One region of the Sutcliffiella cohnii genome, then DNA from elsewhere that is predicted to be linked to it. Evidence: riboswitches for the same ligand, from Rfam matches in the RefSeq annotation. Region 1 holds a riboswitch; each other region holds the start of a gene.

The links. A riboswitch is a leader RNA that binds a small molecule or an ion and turns the genes downstream of it on or off. The one in region 1 is predicted to bind thiamine pyrophosphate.
Region 2: another riboswitch for thiamine pyrophosphate. It lies ahead of tenA (thiaminase II); the one in region 1 lies ahead of thiT (energy-coupled thiamine transporter ThiT).
Region 3: another riboswitch for thiamine pyrophosphate. It lies ahead of tenA (thiaminase II); the one in region 1 lies ahead of thiT (energy-coupled thiamine transporter ThiT).
Region 4: another riboswitch for thiamine pyrophosphate. It lies ahead of thiC (phosphomethylpyrimidine synthase ThiC); the one in region 1 lies ahead of thiT (energy-coupled thiamine transporter ThiT).

Annotation. Positions count from the first base shown of each region.
Region 1 is NZ_CP018866.1:1,920,308-1,923,947, forward strand. It holds gene hutI (imidazolonepropionase) at 1-140, shown strand, start outside; gene hutG (formimidoylglutamase) at 130-1,092, shown strand; TPP riboswitch at 1,158-1,259, shown strand; gene thiT (energy-coupled thiamine transporter ThiT) at 1,324-1,860, shown strand; gene BC6307_RS09490 (NAD(P)-dependent oxidoreductase) at 1,923-2,795, opposite strand; gene BC6307_RS09495 (ATP-binding protein) at 3,014-3,640, shown strand, end outside.
Region 2 is NZ_CP018866.1:1,752,728-1,756,367, reverse strand. It holds gene BC6307_RS08655 (hypothetical protein) at 401-1,336, opposite strand; gene tenA (thiaminase II) at 1,452-2,123, opposite strand; TPP riboswitch at 2,198-2,299, opposite strand; gene BC6307_RS08645 (DUF1284 domain-containing protein) at 2,502-2,918, shown strand; gene BC6307_RS08640 (DMP19 family protein) at 2,971-3,420, opposite strand.
Region 3 is NZ_CP018866.1:760,867-764,506, forward strand. It holds gene BC6307_RS03665 (efflux RND transporter permease subunit) at 1-1,110, shown strand, start outside; TPP riboswitch at 1,435-1,541, shown strand; gene tenA (thiaminase II) at 1,706-2,386, shown strand; gene BC6307_RS03675 (ECF transporter S component) at 2,399-2,980, shown strand; gene BC6307_RS03680 (ABC transporter ATP-binding protein) at 3,035-3,640, shown strand, end outside.
Region 4 is NZ_CP018866.1:4,259,724-4,263,363, forward strand. It holds gene thiC (phosphomethylpyrimidine synthase ThiC) at 1-1,465, opposite strand, end outside; TPP riboswitch at 1,612-1,726, opposite strand; gene BC6307_RS21310 (immunity protein YezG family protein) at 2,093-2,503, opposite strand; gene BC6307_RS25395 (DNA/RNA non-specific endonuclease) at 2,493-3,640, opposite strand, start outside.

The sequences.
Region 1 (3,640 bases):
AAGTAGGACGTAAAGCAAATGTAGTTGTATGGAATGCGCCAAACTATTTATATGTTCCTTATCATTACGGGGTAAACCACACGAATACAGTTTATTTAAACGGAGAAGAAGTAGCGAAAGGTGGGGCCTATGTTGGATAAGGAAACGTTTATTCAAAAAGCTGGCAGTCCACTGTTTACAGATCGCTACTACAAAAAAGCAGCTTCTCTGTTACAGGAGTGGAATGGCATAGAGGAGATAAAAGGAACAGCCGTTATTGGTGTTCCTTTATCCAAGCCATCTATTAGTCATTCTGGGGCATGCTTCACTCCTGCTACTGTAAGAAAACTTTTTCACAACTATTCAACATATGCAGTAGAGACTAGAGAAGACCTGCAATCTAGTAAACTTACCGATTGTGGAGATGTGCTCATGCATGCAACAGATATAAAAGAAAGCTATCGCCGCATTGAACAAAGTATAGAGAAGCTAATTAGGGAAAATCCGTCCCTACACCCTATTTTTATAGGTGGGGATCATTCTATTACTTATTCGCTAGTAAAAGGAATGAGTAACGCAAAGGCCGGTACAATTGGTGTTATTCAATTTGATGCACATCATGACTTAAGAAATACGGAAGATGGTGGGCCAACTAATGGTACACCATTCAATAGGTTACTTTCGGATGAAGTCCTTCAAGGTGCCCACCTAGTACAAGTGGGGATTCGAAACTACTCTAATAGCGAATATTATCATCAATTTGCTCTTGAGAAAGGTATTCGTATTTCTACGATGAAAGATGTTCAAGAAAAAGGGATATTGTGTGTTATAGAAGAATCGCTGGAATATTTACAAGGCAAAGTGGATCATATTTACATCTCAGTTGACATGGATGTACTCGACCAAGCATACGCTCCAGGTTGTCCAGCATTAGGTCCCGGAGGCATGACTTCTCGTGAATTGTTAGAAGCTGTATATAAGGTAGCTCAACACGATAAAGTGTGTGGAATAGATATTGTAGAAATAGATCCAACAATCGATTTTCGGGATATGACGAGTCGTGTAGCGGTTCACGTTATGCTAGAGTATTTACGAGGAATCGATATTTCATAGTGTTCCAATTAAAATTTTCCCCTTTTGTTAAAATTATGTTACAATATTGATTGGAAAAGTAAATGAAAGTCCACTAGAGGTGCCGATAAGGCTGAGAGAGGTGAACACCTTAACTCTTGGAACCTGATCTAGTTTATACTAGCGTAGGGAAGTGGTTGTTATTTTATTCTAACCGTTTCTAAATGTTCCTTTAATCTAGCCTTCTAGTGGATACATGAAAGGGAGAGACAGATGGAAAGAGAACGTTTAGTCACAATGGTAGAAATATCTATGATGGCAGCACTTGCAGTTATTTTAAGCTATGTGAAATTTGGTGCGCTTTGGGCGTACGGTGGATCTATATCTTTAATTATGGTTCCAATCTTTGTTATTGCTTTTAGACGAGGTTGGAAAGCGGGGGTTGTAACCGGACTATTAGTAGGGGTTATTAATTGGTTAACAGGAGGTTATGTTGTTCATCCTGCGCAACTTATTCTAGATTACCCATTACCATTTGCACTGTTAGGATTCGCCGCTATTTTTGCCGTAAAAGGAGTAACTATTCGTACAATTGTAGTTGGTATGATATTTGGAACCGCATTACGTTTAATAAGTCATTTCCTTTCAGGAGTAATTTGGTTCGGTGAATATGCTCCAGATGGAATACCGGTTGTATTATATTCTATTATTTATAACTTGTCTTATTTAGTTCCAGAAATGCTTATTACAATAGCGATACTAGTAATTATATATAAATTTTATCCGAAGTTTTTTAAAGCAAACGCTTAAAACTTATAAAGCTGCTTCTATGCGAGGAAGCAGCTTTTTATTTTACTATTAATACATTAATATTACATTTCCCATAATTTATACAACGCTTGTGTACCGCTATTTTCTTCTCCTTTATTGGCAAGCTCTTCATACATATCGATAGCTAAAGAAAGCCCAGGCAGTTTTAACCCCATTGCTTCAGCCTCAGCTAAGGCAATCCCCATATCTTTAATAAAATGCTTCACATAAAAACCGGGTTCAAAATCACCTGCAAGTATTCTAGGTGCTAACTTACTAAGGGAAAAACTATTTGCAGCACCAGTCGTTATCGTTTCTAACACTTTCACAGGATCTAGCCCAGAGCTCTTTGCATATGCAAGTGATTCACATACTCCGATCATATTTGTGGCAATCGCAATTTGATTGCACATTTTCGTATGTTGTCCTGAGCCAGCCTCACCTTGTAATACGATATTTTTACCCATTCTTTCGAACAGAGGTAGGCATGTTTTATATGCATCTTTATCACCACCTACCATAATGGTAAGGCGAGCTTCTTTAGCACCAACGTCTCCACCTGATACAGGTGCATCTAAACTATAAATCCCTTTTTCTTTTGCTGCTGCATAAATCTTTTTTGCTAATGAAGGCGTTGATGTTGTCATATCAATGACGAAAGAACCTTGCTTTGCATTTTCTAATATTCCATCTTTTCCGAAATAAACTTCTTCAACATCTTTTGGGTAACCAACGATTGTAATCGTATATTTCGCATCAGCTACAGCTTCAGCTGGGGTAGAACACCATTTTGCTCCAGAGCTTATTAAATTTTCTGCTTTTTCTTTTGTTCTTGTGTACACGTTAACATGATAGCCAGCTCTTAATAAATGGCCAGCCATACTATTCCCCATTACCCCAGTACCTACGAAAGCAACAGTTTCTCTATTGTTCATGAACATTTCCCCCTTGTTATGTATACGTCATTACCATATATTTTATAGTAAAATATAAAAAATCCAAAGTATTTATTTCTGTAAATGAACAGGTGATATGCAAAAAAAAGACATGAATCTACATATTGATGAAAAAGTTTAGAAAAAATTCGGAATATATTGTATAATTAAAACCAAATTAAATATATTAATATATAAAATGATTAGGGGGGGAAGTTATGGGATATTACCATTCTCCTGTTCAATCTGAAATAGACCAATCTGATCCAGATAGTAATAACATAAGCTTATTTTTAGTAATTGACCAATTGGGAAAGATAAAATATTGCTCAACTTCTAGTGAGACATTATTAAACATGGACAATTCTAAATTAATTGGAAAACCTATTAGAGAACACATTCATCAAGAAGATCTATATTTAGTTGAAAATTTAGTTGAACAACCTACCAATTCTGCTTCTTTTTTAGTAAGGTTAAAAACTGCAGATGGATTTTTGTGTGGAAAAGCAAATATAGTTTCTGTTGGTTCCTCAGCTAACATAAATGAAAGAGAGTGGCTGTTCACTTTTTCACAAGTACCAGGTTGGTCACCTACTAATAATAAATTATATAGAGAAAAAGGGTATACTCGCTATGAGAGTAATGCATTGGGAGATAAACCACTGATTGAAAATTATGCTCATGACCTTATTGAAAAATTACCGAACGGTGTTTTAATTATTGTTGATGGTAAAGTGGAGTATATAAATTGGACTGGATGCCAACTATTAGGTATACATAATCGAATGCAAATTATCGAAAAAGATGTTTACCGGTTTATTGATCCAAAGTTTCATGATATTGTA
Region 2 (3,640 bases), 170 kb from region 1:
TTTTGTTATTTTGTACAATCGCTTCGTTTATGGAGACCCATTTAGGTGTAAATTGCAGGGCTGCTTCATAATCATCTAGCTTTAGAGCATATTGTTCCTTATCTGTTAAATCTCGATAATGGAGTTCAGTAATTTTTGGATCATTTTCGATTCTTGTTAAGTATTTTTGAAAAGCTGTTAAGTAATTTTCGATCCTTGTTAAGTATTTTTGAAAAGTTGTTAAGTATTTTTCGACTCCTGTTAAGTATTTCTGAAAAGCTGTTAAGTAATTTTCGATTCCTGTTAAGTATTTCTGAAAAGCTGTTAAGTAATTTTCGATTCCTGTTAAGTATTTCTAAAAAGTTATGATGTTCATATTCATCCCGGCGTTTTTCTACTCCATTTCCTAACTTTTTTCCTACTAACTCTCCAACACTTCTATTCTTTCTGCTTGTACATTAATTAGTTCCTTCTCCAAGTCACTCTTTTGCTCTAAGAGGATTTTCAAAACTCTAGATACGTCTATTTTCGTTTTTTCTGTTTGGTCGTAACAGTCATTAATTTTTCCGTGTACAATCCAATCAACAATGATGCCGTCAAAGAAGTAGTCTGCAAATGTTAATAATCCACCTGTCTCGAAATTCGCATCAAAATGACTTTCAATATCTAACAACTCCTCTTGAAACTGGCGTAAACGGCTTTGAGCTTGATGTATGTAACGTTTTGCCTCATCAAACCGACTATGTTTCATTGCGGTAGAAATGATCCCTCCACCGAACATATCAAATGTGGACCAATTTTTTGCCGAATTTAATTCATTCAACGCTCTATTTAATGCCAAAACAGTGCTATTACCCGCATCTATTGCCTCTTCATATTCTTTTAAACTAGCAGTTATCGTTGCTTCTCGATCAGCAAGTGTATATAGTCTTTCGCTCCATATGGAATGTTTGTCATGAATTAAGCGCTCTTTTTCTTGAATAATTTTTTCATACTCTATATCGGCATACGCAACATCGAGGTGCTTATCCTTATATTCTTCTAACTCTCGCTCCATATCGGAAATTGTTTCTAACGCTTCAGTGTACTTTAACTTCGCAGCTAATACTTCTTGCTGCTCTTTATCTAACTTTTCAAGCTTTCTACCGATTATTGTGTAAAAAATATTTGATAAGGAGAAGCTTTCTAATCGAGTAACATCTTCCTTTTCTTTCAACAATTGCTTTTCTAATTTATTTTTCTTAGATTCTTCTGCCTGTAAGGATGCATGTAACCGTTCGATATGCTCCTCATATTTTACTTTTTTACGCATTTTTTCTTTTGATACTATTAACTTTTCATTTAAGTCTGTGAACAAATTGTTTCCCCCTTAATACTTCTATACTAATAGTACGAAATATTAAGTATAGAAGTTTCATTACGTTAAAACGAAAAAAAGAGTAACGAAGCATCGTTACTCTAGTATATCTTAGTTATTCTCCCGGCCACATTTGGTTGTTGTACGCCATGTCCCAGAACATATATTCAAATCGTGTTGTGTTTAAAAAGATTTTCTCTAATTCTAGTAGCTCAGTGTCCGATTTTCCTTCTGCTAATTCATCCATTAAATCAATACACCACGTTGCAAGCTGACCAAATTCCTCTGAGCTGTACATACGAACCCATTCACCATACAACTCATGATCCGTTGCACCAGGAATTTGACTTAACTCTTTCCCAATTTCCCAATAGCTCCACGCACAAGGCAAAAGGGCTGCTACGAGTTCCGCCAACGTCCCGTTTTGTCCTTTATGTAACATATAATGTGTATAAGCTAAAGTGATAGGAGACGGCTCCGCATTTTCTAACTCTTCAGGAGATATACCAAACTGAGCTGCATAACTACGGTGAAGATCCATTTCTTCATGTAGCGTTCCGTGCAATAGCGCTGCAAATTTCTCCATCGTTTTCACATCTGTTGCTTTTAATGCCCCAATACTGAACAATTTAGCATAGTCAATTAAATACACATAATCTTGGACCATATAAAATCTGAATTTCTCTTTATCTAGTGTCCCGTTCCCCATTTCCACCACAAATGGATGGGAATGATTTTGTCTCCAAATTGGCTCTAACTTCTCTTTTAATCTCTCAGTAAATTTCATTTGTATCCTCTCCTTTTTAAAAATAAAAAACCACTCTCTAAAAGAAAGTGGTTATAGTTGAAAGAGACATACCTGTCCTATATACTCCACTTCCCTTCGCTAGCATTACCTAGAGCAGGTTAAAGGGTTAAGACAGATTGTCTCTCTCAGCTAAAAAAGCACCCCTAGTGTTTTTACACTATTTAACTACATCTTGATGTTAACAAACATTCTGAACATTTACAAGCCGTACCACTTTCATAAACTAGTTTCTATGTGTGGCCTTTAAGAAAGTTAACAACATTAGTGAATTTTAAATACTCATAAATTATGATACTATAAAAATATGTTAACTTTGATTAAATTTCAGTTTACTTATAGAAGTGATCGGAGGTAATTATGTACAGATTGCGCGGACATCATTTATTTTGCCTACTTGGCTATCGAGGGATGGGGTATTCAAAAGAGTATGTGGAGAATATGACGAAATTGCATCAAACGCTTCGAAACGATCCTGAAACATGGATTCAAATCGTAAAAGGACCAGATCAATTGTGTGAAAAATATCCTAACACCGGTGAATATCATTGTAAAGACAAAACCATATATGAGCGGGATGCCGCTATTTTAGAAAAGATGGATTTAAAAATTGGGCAAATGCTAAAATGGAAAGACATTGAATTTCGAATTCGTCAGCATGTAGTGCCAACTGATATACAAACCGTTTGTGAGTCTTGTTCATGGAGAACATATGGTGTGTGTGAGGAAGGTGTACAGGAAATGTTGGATGGGAAAGGATTGAGAAAAGTAGAGTAATTGGAAAACAGTTCTTACTCTCTTAGCAAGAACTGTTCCCCCCCTTCCTATACTACTCATTGATTAATTGTGGATATACTTTTACAAAATACTCTTCTAATAGCTGTTCTAGTTTACCATCTTGAGAGTAATATTCTCGATCAGCTATTTCAATGACCTGATAAAAACTGTCCTCGACCATTTCCCCTGCTTCTAGAGCTTTAAAAAACTGCCACATCTCGTAGCCATACTTTTTCATAATAACTGCACATTCATTGGCACCTATTTTTACTAAAACGTAAATTAAATCGTTTAAATAATCGGATACACCTACTTCTTCAATATCCCCCTGCATCCAATTGAAGAAACTTTCATGCCCTCCGCTTTCTAGCTCTGAATAGTACTGAAAGACGATAAATAATTCGTTGAGCATTTTACTTTCTGTTGGATAATCATTACTACTTATTATTTGTATTACTGCATTCCATATGTCGTCTTTACTCATCTTTTCTAGTTTTGTCATTGTCCTATCTTCTTTCTTTAGTTAGTTTACTTTTTTATTTTTCGACAAAATGTTTGAAAAACCTCTATATCACTTGTGATTTTTTGATAAATATTTAAAGCTTGTTTGCAATTAAAATAAACGAGCTTGTCCAAGTTCCATATTCACGCTGACTTTACATAGTTTTATGCTTAAAAAATCGGAGGGTATGCACCACTTTGACCAAGCATATGCATCACTT
Region 3 (3,640 bases), 1.2 Mb from region 1:
GTTAATATTAAAGGAGACGACTTTGAACAATTACAATCGTTAGCGGATAAGTTTATACAAGAGCTAGAAGCTATAGATGGAGTTGTTGGAATCTCCCATTCCGCAGAAAGAACATCTATTGAAGAAGTAATAGAGTTAAACGAGAACGCGATAGAAGAGGCAGGCCTAACGAATTTTCAAATTAGACAAATGATCGAGCAAGCTTTTCTGCATTTTCCAATCGGAGAGGTTACAGTTAATAACGAAACGCTTCCCTTAATCGTAACATGGGAGGAGCGAATAAACAGAAAAGCTGATTTATTGAACCTGGAAATTCCAACGAACGACGGAACAAGTAAACTATCTGAGTTTATTCAATTAAAAAGTGTAAACATGCCGAATGCAATTACTCATATAGATGGCGAGCGATATATTTCTATTTCTGCAGACATGGAAGGAAAAGATTTAGGATCTATTAATAGAGAAGTTCAAAATGTCATTCAAAAATTTGAAACACCTGTTGGATATACGGTTGCGGCAGCTGGTGATTTAGAACAGCAGCAGGAATTAATGGTAGAAATGATGATGATCTTAGGGTTAGCAATTTTCTTAGTGTATTTAGTGATGGCTGTGCAGTTTAATCATTTAATCCAACCTATTATTGTCATGTCAATCATACCGATGACGATAGTTGGAGTAATTTTAGGCTTAGTTCTAACCCAAAGAGAGCTAAGTATCATGTCAGCGATGGGTATCATTATGTTAATTGGAATTGTATTGAATAATGCAATCTTATTAATCGACCGGACTAACCAACTTCGTAATCAAGGTGAGGAAATTGAAAATGCCTTAATAGAAGCCGGGAAAAACCGTATTCGACCAATCTTTATGACAACATTAACGACAGCTGGTGGAATGTTACCTTTAGCGTTAGCTTCAGGAACATCAGGTAACTACCAAGCACCAATGGCAACCGTTATCATATCAGGCCTACTATTTGCAACCTTTATCACACTCCTACTCATCCCAGCCGTTTGCAAACTATTCTCTACTGTCGGGAAAGTAGGAAAGAAAATGTTTAAGAAAAAAAACCGAAGTAATAAAGATGAAAGCAGCGAAATAAATATTTAATATTGCAAAAGTAAACCTATTGAAAAACTGCACCAAGGCCGATGGATCTTATAAGGTTCGCCTTTCACACAAGTTTAGAACCGTGAGTGTAACGGAGCGGAAGGTGCGAGACTCCAGCGGGATGTAGAGGGAAGGTCGAGACCCCACAGGCGAAGCCGAGGAGGCTCGACTCCCTCCCCGCGGAAAGCGAGTACCTGCAGCGAAGAGGAACGGTCTGACTTAAAACGCTAACCTATTTTCGATATAGATATAGAAAAAACCTTTTGACATTTTAAAATAAACTGATATGATAATTATCAGAAAACACCTTAAAAATTTAATAATTAAGACCACTAGGGGTGCCTTTACAAGGCTGAGATTAGAGTGTGACTCTAAGACTCTTAGAACCTGATCTGGTTAACACCAGCGTAGGGAAGTGGACGGTTGTATTTTCATGCATGAATTATTTCCACGCATGAACTACATATCATTATGTTTAATCAACCACCTTCTTTGCGCACATGCGAAGAAGGTGGTTTTTTATTTTTTCGGAAAAAATAGTAGGGCCCACTATTTAATTCCGAAGCAACAAAATGTATCTAGGAGGATGATTAGGATGAAATTTTCACAAATAATTAGAAAAGAAGCAGATCATATATGGGAGGCAAGCTTTCAACATCCATTTGTTACAGGAATTGCTGATGGAACACTTTCCTTGGAAAGCTTTAAATATTACGTAATGCAAGATGCATATTATTTAAGTCACTTTGCAAAAGTTCAAGCATACGGAGGGGGGAAAGCATTTGACCTTCAAACAACTGCTAGACTTGCTGCACACGCACAAGGAACGTATGAAGCTGAACTGTCACTACATGAAAATTTTTCAAAACGTCTAGGAATTTCGGAAGAAGAACATAAAAACTTCCAACCAGCACCAACTGCTTACGCATACACATCCCATATGTACCGTGCAGTTTTAACTGGTGGATTAGGAGAAGTAATCGCAGCGTTATTACCGTGTTACTGGTTATACTATGAAATTGGTGAAAGGTTACAAGGTTCAACTCCTGAAGAACCAATCTATCAAGAATGGATTGCCGCCTACGGAGGGGACTGGTTCCGTCAATTAGTAGAAGAGCAAATTGATAGATTAGATGAATTAGCGGAAAAGGCAACAGAGGGAGAAAAAGAAAGAATGAAAGAGTATTTCCTGTTGAGTAGCCAATATGAATATTCGTTTTGGCAAATGGCTTACACATTAGAACGTTGGCCAGTTCAAGCGAAAGTAAAGCAGTAGGAGATTACGAGAATGAAAAAAAATTTAAAGCTAACAGATATATTAGTAACGATATTAATTTCCATCGTTTTTGGGATTGTATATAAAATTTGGGGTCCAGTGAGTGGGGTTATGAGCTCATTTGGACTACATATTGATGAGTTAGTATACGGTATGTGGTTCATTGCTGCTGCTGTTGCGTATTTAATTATTCGAAAAGCCGGTGTTGCATTTTTAGCAGAAGTGGCAGCGGCATCTGGTGAACTATTAATGGGGTCAGAATACGGTGTAATCGTACTAGTATACGGAATCGTACAAGGATTATTTGCAGAAGCAGTGTTTGCCTCCTTTCGCTATAAACGATTTGATCTATTAGTCGTTTCTCTTGCTGGAGCTAGTTCAGCGGTAGGGTCACTTTTATTAGATTTGTTCCGAGGATATTTATTAGATTTAGTATGGTGGAGTGTGACATTAAAAGTATTTTTCCGCATTGTAGGCGGCATTTTCTTCACCGGCTTTGTTGCGTATGCATTAGTGAAAGCATTAGAAAAAACAGGGGTAACGAAACTATTAAGACCAGCTAGTAAAGAAGATTATGAGTCTTTGAGTAAATAGCAAAAAGAGGGATTTTGAAACGTTTAAATTAAAGCGCATTAAAAGGAGAGAGTCATGACACAAATTAAAGTGGAAAATTTACGTCTAAAATATGCAGGGGATGAAATGCTTTTCCACGATGTCTCTTTTTCTTGTAAACACGGCGAGAAAATTTTGTTCCTCGGTCCTTCAGGGTGTGGGAAATCAACCCTATTACAGGTTATTTCTGGGTTAATACCGACTGTAATGGAAGTACCGATGCGTGCGGATAACATAATAACACCGGAGTCTTGGGGCTATGTGTTCCAAGACCCGGATTCTCAGTTTTGCATGCCTTATGTAGACGAGGAACTTGCATTTGTACTTGAAAATTTAGCGGTACCGAGAGAAAAAATGGACTGTAAAATAAATTACTTACTTAACGAAGTAGGCTTAGAGCTTCCACACCCCCACACGAAAATAAATGAACTGTCTGGTGGAATGAAACAAAGGCTAGCGATTGCTTCTGTGTTAGCAATGGAACCAGATGTTTTATTTTTAGATGAACCAACGGCGCTATTAGACCCAGAAGGAACAAAGGAAGTGTGGGACACAATTAAACGGGTAGGAGAAGAAAAGACAGTCATTATTGTCGAGCATAAATTAAACTATCTGTTAGATTGGGTAGAGCGTGTAGTCGTT
Region 4 (3,640 bases), 2.3 Mb from region 1:
CAGCAGCATGGGCAGCAATTTTATAGGTAACAACTCCTACACGAACATCCTCCTTATTTGGTAGCCCCAAATGTTCTTTTGGCGTCACATAACAAAGCATGGCCGTTCCATACCAACCAATCATTGCAGCGCCAATCGCAGAAGTAATATGATCATACCCAGGAGCAATATCAGTTGTTAAAGGCCCAAGAGTATAGAATGGAGCTTCTTGACATACTTCTAGTTGCTTATCCATATTCTCTTTAATCAGGTGCATGGGTACGTGCCCGGGTCCTTCAACCATCACTTGTACATCGTGCTTCCAAGCAATCTTTGTCAGTTCTCCAAGCGTTTCTAATTCAGCAAACTGTGCTTCATCATTCGCATCTGCAATTGAGCCAGGACGTAGCCCATCACCCAACGAGAAGGATATATCATAAGCTTTCATAATTTCGCAGATTTCCTCAAAATGTGTATATAAAAAGTTTTCCTGATGATGATATAGGCACCATTGAGCCATAATCGATCCACCACGGGATACAATTCCTGTTACCCGCTTTGCTGTTAATGGAACGTAGCGAAGCAGAACACCCGCGTGAATAGTGAAATAATCGACACCTTGTTCGGCTTGTTCAATTAAAGTATCACGGTAGATCTCCCATGTTAAATCTTCCGCAACACCATTTACCTTTTCAAGAGCTTGATAGATTGGGACAGTCCCGACAGGAACAGGTGAATTTCGAATAATCCATTCCCTAGTTGTGTGAATATGTTTTCCTGTTGATAAGTCCATAATATTATCAGCACCCCAGCGTGTAGCCCATGTCATTTTTTCAACTTCATTCTCAATGGAAGAAGTAACAGCTGAGTTACCAATATTGGCGTTGATTTTCACATGGAAATTTCGCCCTATGATCATAGGTTCAATCTCGGGATGGTTGATATTTGCTGGAATAATCGCGCGTCCCCTGGCCACTTCATCCCGTACAAATTCAGGATCCATATTTTCTCTTATTGCAATAAACTCCATCTCAGGTGTGATCATACCTTTTTTTGCATAATGAAGTTGTGTTACATTTTTCCCTTTTTGTGCCCGTAGTGGCTTCCGCTTTAAACCTGGAAACATATTTTGAGTGGTCCGAGGATCGTTCTCATCTCTATACCCATTATCCTGCGGCTTGATATCACGCCCTTTGTATTCCTCTACATCGCCACGTTCTTGAATCCAAGAACTTCGCAGGGCTGGCAGACCTTTTGTTATGTCAATAGAATAATTAGGGTCTGTATAAGGTCCGCTGGTATCATACACGCGCACAGGGGGATTATCTTCTTCCCCAAATGAACCGGTTGTCGGACTTAACTCAATTTCACGCATCGGAACTTTGATATCGGGTCTAGATCCCTCCACATATACCTTTTTACTACCATTAAAGTTAGACATGATGGAAATACTTTGCTTGTTTAATGAAGATGTTGTTAATGACATGATCAATCTCTCCCTTTTTCGATAATAGGGACAGGATCTAGAACACAACAAGTGGAAAAGCTTTAGAAGAGCTCATGAAGTACGTAAAAAAGCCGGTGTCCAATTAATGGTTGGACCCGGCTAATATGTATATAGAAGTAGTGCTTTATTGACGCCATTAACTTCCCCACGCTGGTATGAACCAGATCAGGTCCCAAGAGTCAAGAAACTTCAACGTGTTTCTTTCTCAGCCCAACTCATTGGACTCCCCTAGTTAAATCTATTCAGTTTAATTTAAGTATACCTCACCTGCTATAGAAATGAAAGAATAATTTGAAAGTTATTCGCAACTGATATTCCCACTCTTTCAATACAATCCGTACGTATGGAGTGATTTCACCCATTCTCTTTTCACAAAGATTACAAATTATAGTTTACCTTGGTCATGCAGCCTAAGAACAGTGGGACCAAATGAAACGAAGGGACAGGAATATCATACACACATTTGTTAACAGTATTGTAAAAAAAAAAAAAAAATGTGTGGACGACTTTCCTGTCCCCTCGTCCCACTTCCTATCTATGTGAACTTCTTTCCAGTCGCTTGTTTCACCCAAGTGCTTAGTTTTAAGTTGATTAATCTACTATTAATTACACTAAGTTTTCTGCTTCCCACTTATCTTGTTTCTCGACAGGGCTCAGCTCAGAAATGTCCTCATATCCATAGTTAACTTTCATTTTTCCTGTGCTATCTAAAATAAAAGTTAAATTAGTCCATTGTTCTACTTCTTGTTTCCTAAATTCTTCCCACAATCTAGCAAAACATTTATATAGCTCATTTTCCATTTCTTCATAATTATCTTCTGAAATATTATATAAATCCGTTATGTCAAGGCTATATACAGGTTTTGACCTAGAATGTGTGTAATAGTAAAAAAACACCTTTTTATAACCTTCTCTAAATTCAGCATATAAAAAGATCTTTTTCCATTCTTCCGGAATTATATTTACTAATGTATTTGCAACTTGTTGATATATCTGTTCTGTTATTTTAGTTTCCATCTAACTTACCTCCTAGATAATTAGTTAATCTATCCGAGTATTTTTTTCCATCTATTGTATAGCTAACTTTAAACTCAGTCGGTCTAGAAGAATTCGCTTCGTAAATTGGCTTCACTTTAACTGTTACTTCTTTACCTGCTTGTAAAGCTTTTTTCCAAGAAGTCTCTAATACTTTGTATTCTTTCCTGTTCAGCGCAGCATTCATTGGTACTAAGTTATCAATTTCACCTGAACCCTTGAAAATACTAGCTATTAAATGTCCTCCATCATCATTTGGTAATCTATCTTCTCTGCCAACTGTCCTTTGTGCATAATTATTACGGTCTGCTTTCCCGAGTTGTAACGTCGCTTCCACATTTGTAATTCTTCCTTCACTATCCGTTTTATAATGGTAACCTTCTTTAGTTGAATACTCAATATTAGGTTTCAATGTTTTCTTACCATCAACTTTAGTGTATTGGTCGCCATAAGTCACTTTTTTAGAAAGGTCACCCTTCCCCAAATCCCCAACCTTATCAACAACCTTCGGGGCTACTTTCCCGCCAAGCCTTGCAGCCCCGCCACCGAGAATAGCAGCCGCTGCGACCCCGCGTTCCCAATCTTCTAACTCTCTTCCGGTCAGTGGGTCGTATCCTAAATAGACTTCACTTGCTGCTTTGAGGTTTCCAAAGAAGGGCAGGAAGTCAGCATAGGTAGAAATAGTCTCTGCATTTTGAGGTGCATTCCCTCCAAGTGGTTGTCCAAAGATGTTGTTCTCTCCAATATATCCCTCATAACTACTGGTCATGCCTGCGTACTGTTCCATGTTAGAGGATACTTCGCCGTTATCTACTCTCTTTAAATAGTCAACAATCGCCTGTTTTTCAACATCGGAAAAGGTAACTTCTCGAGGACTGTTAGGGTTAATCCATTTATTAAAGGAAAGAGCTGGCCCAATAGGATAAAGAAGACCAAAATGCCGTTGAAATGTCAGTTGTAACCACGGAAAGAGAAGATTAATTAGTCTATTCCTAGTCTTTTTATCACTTGAAAAATAACTTTCCCACCATTTGCCACGTTTCATTAAATTTGGAGATTGTAGCCTGTTAAACCTAGACGAACGATTCGCTAAATCCCTTTCAACTTGATTATACCGTT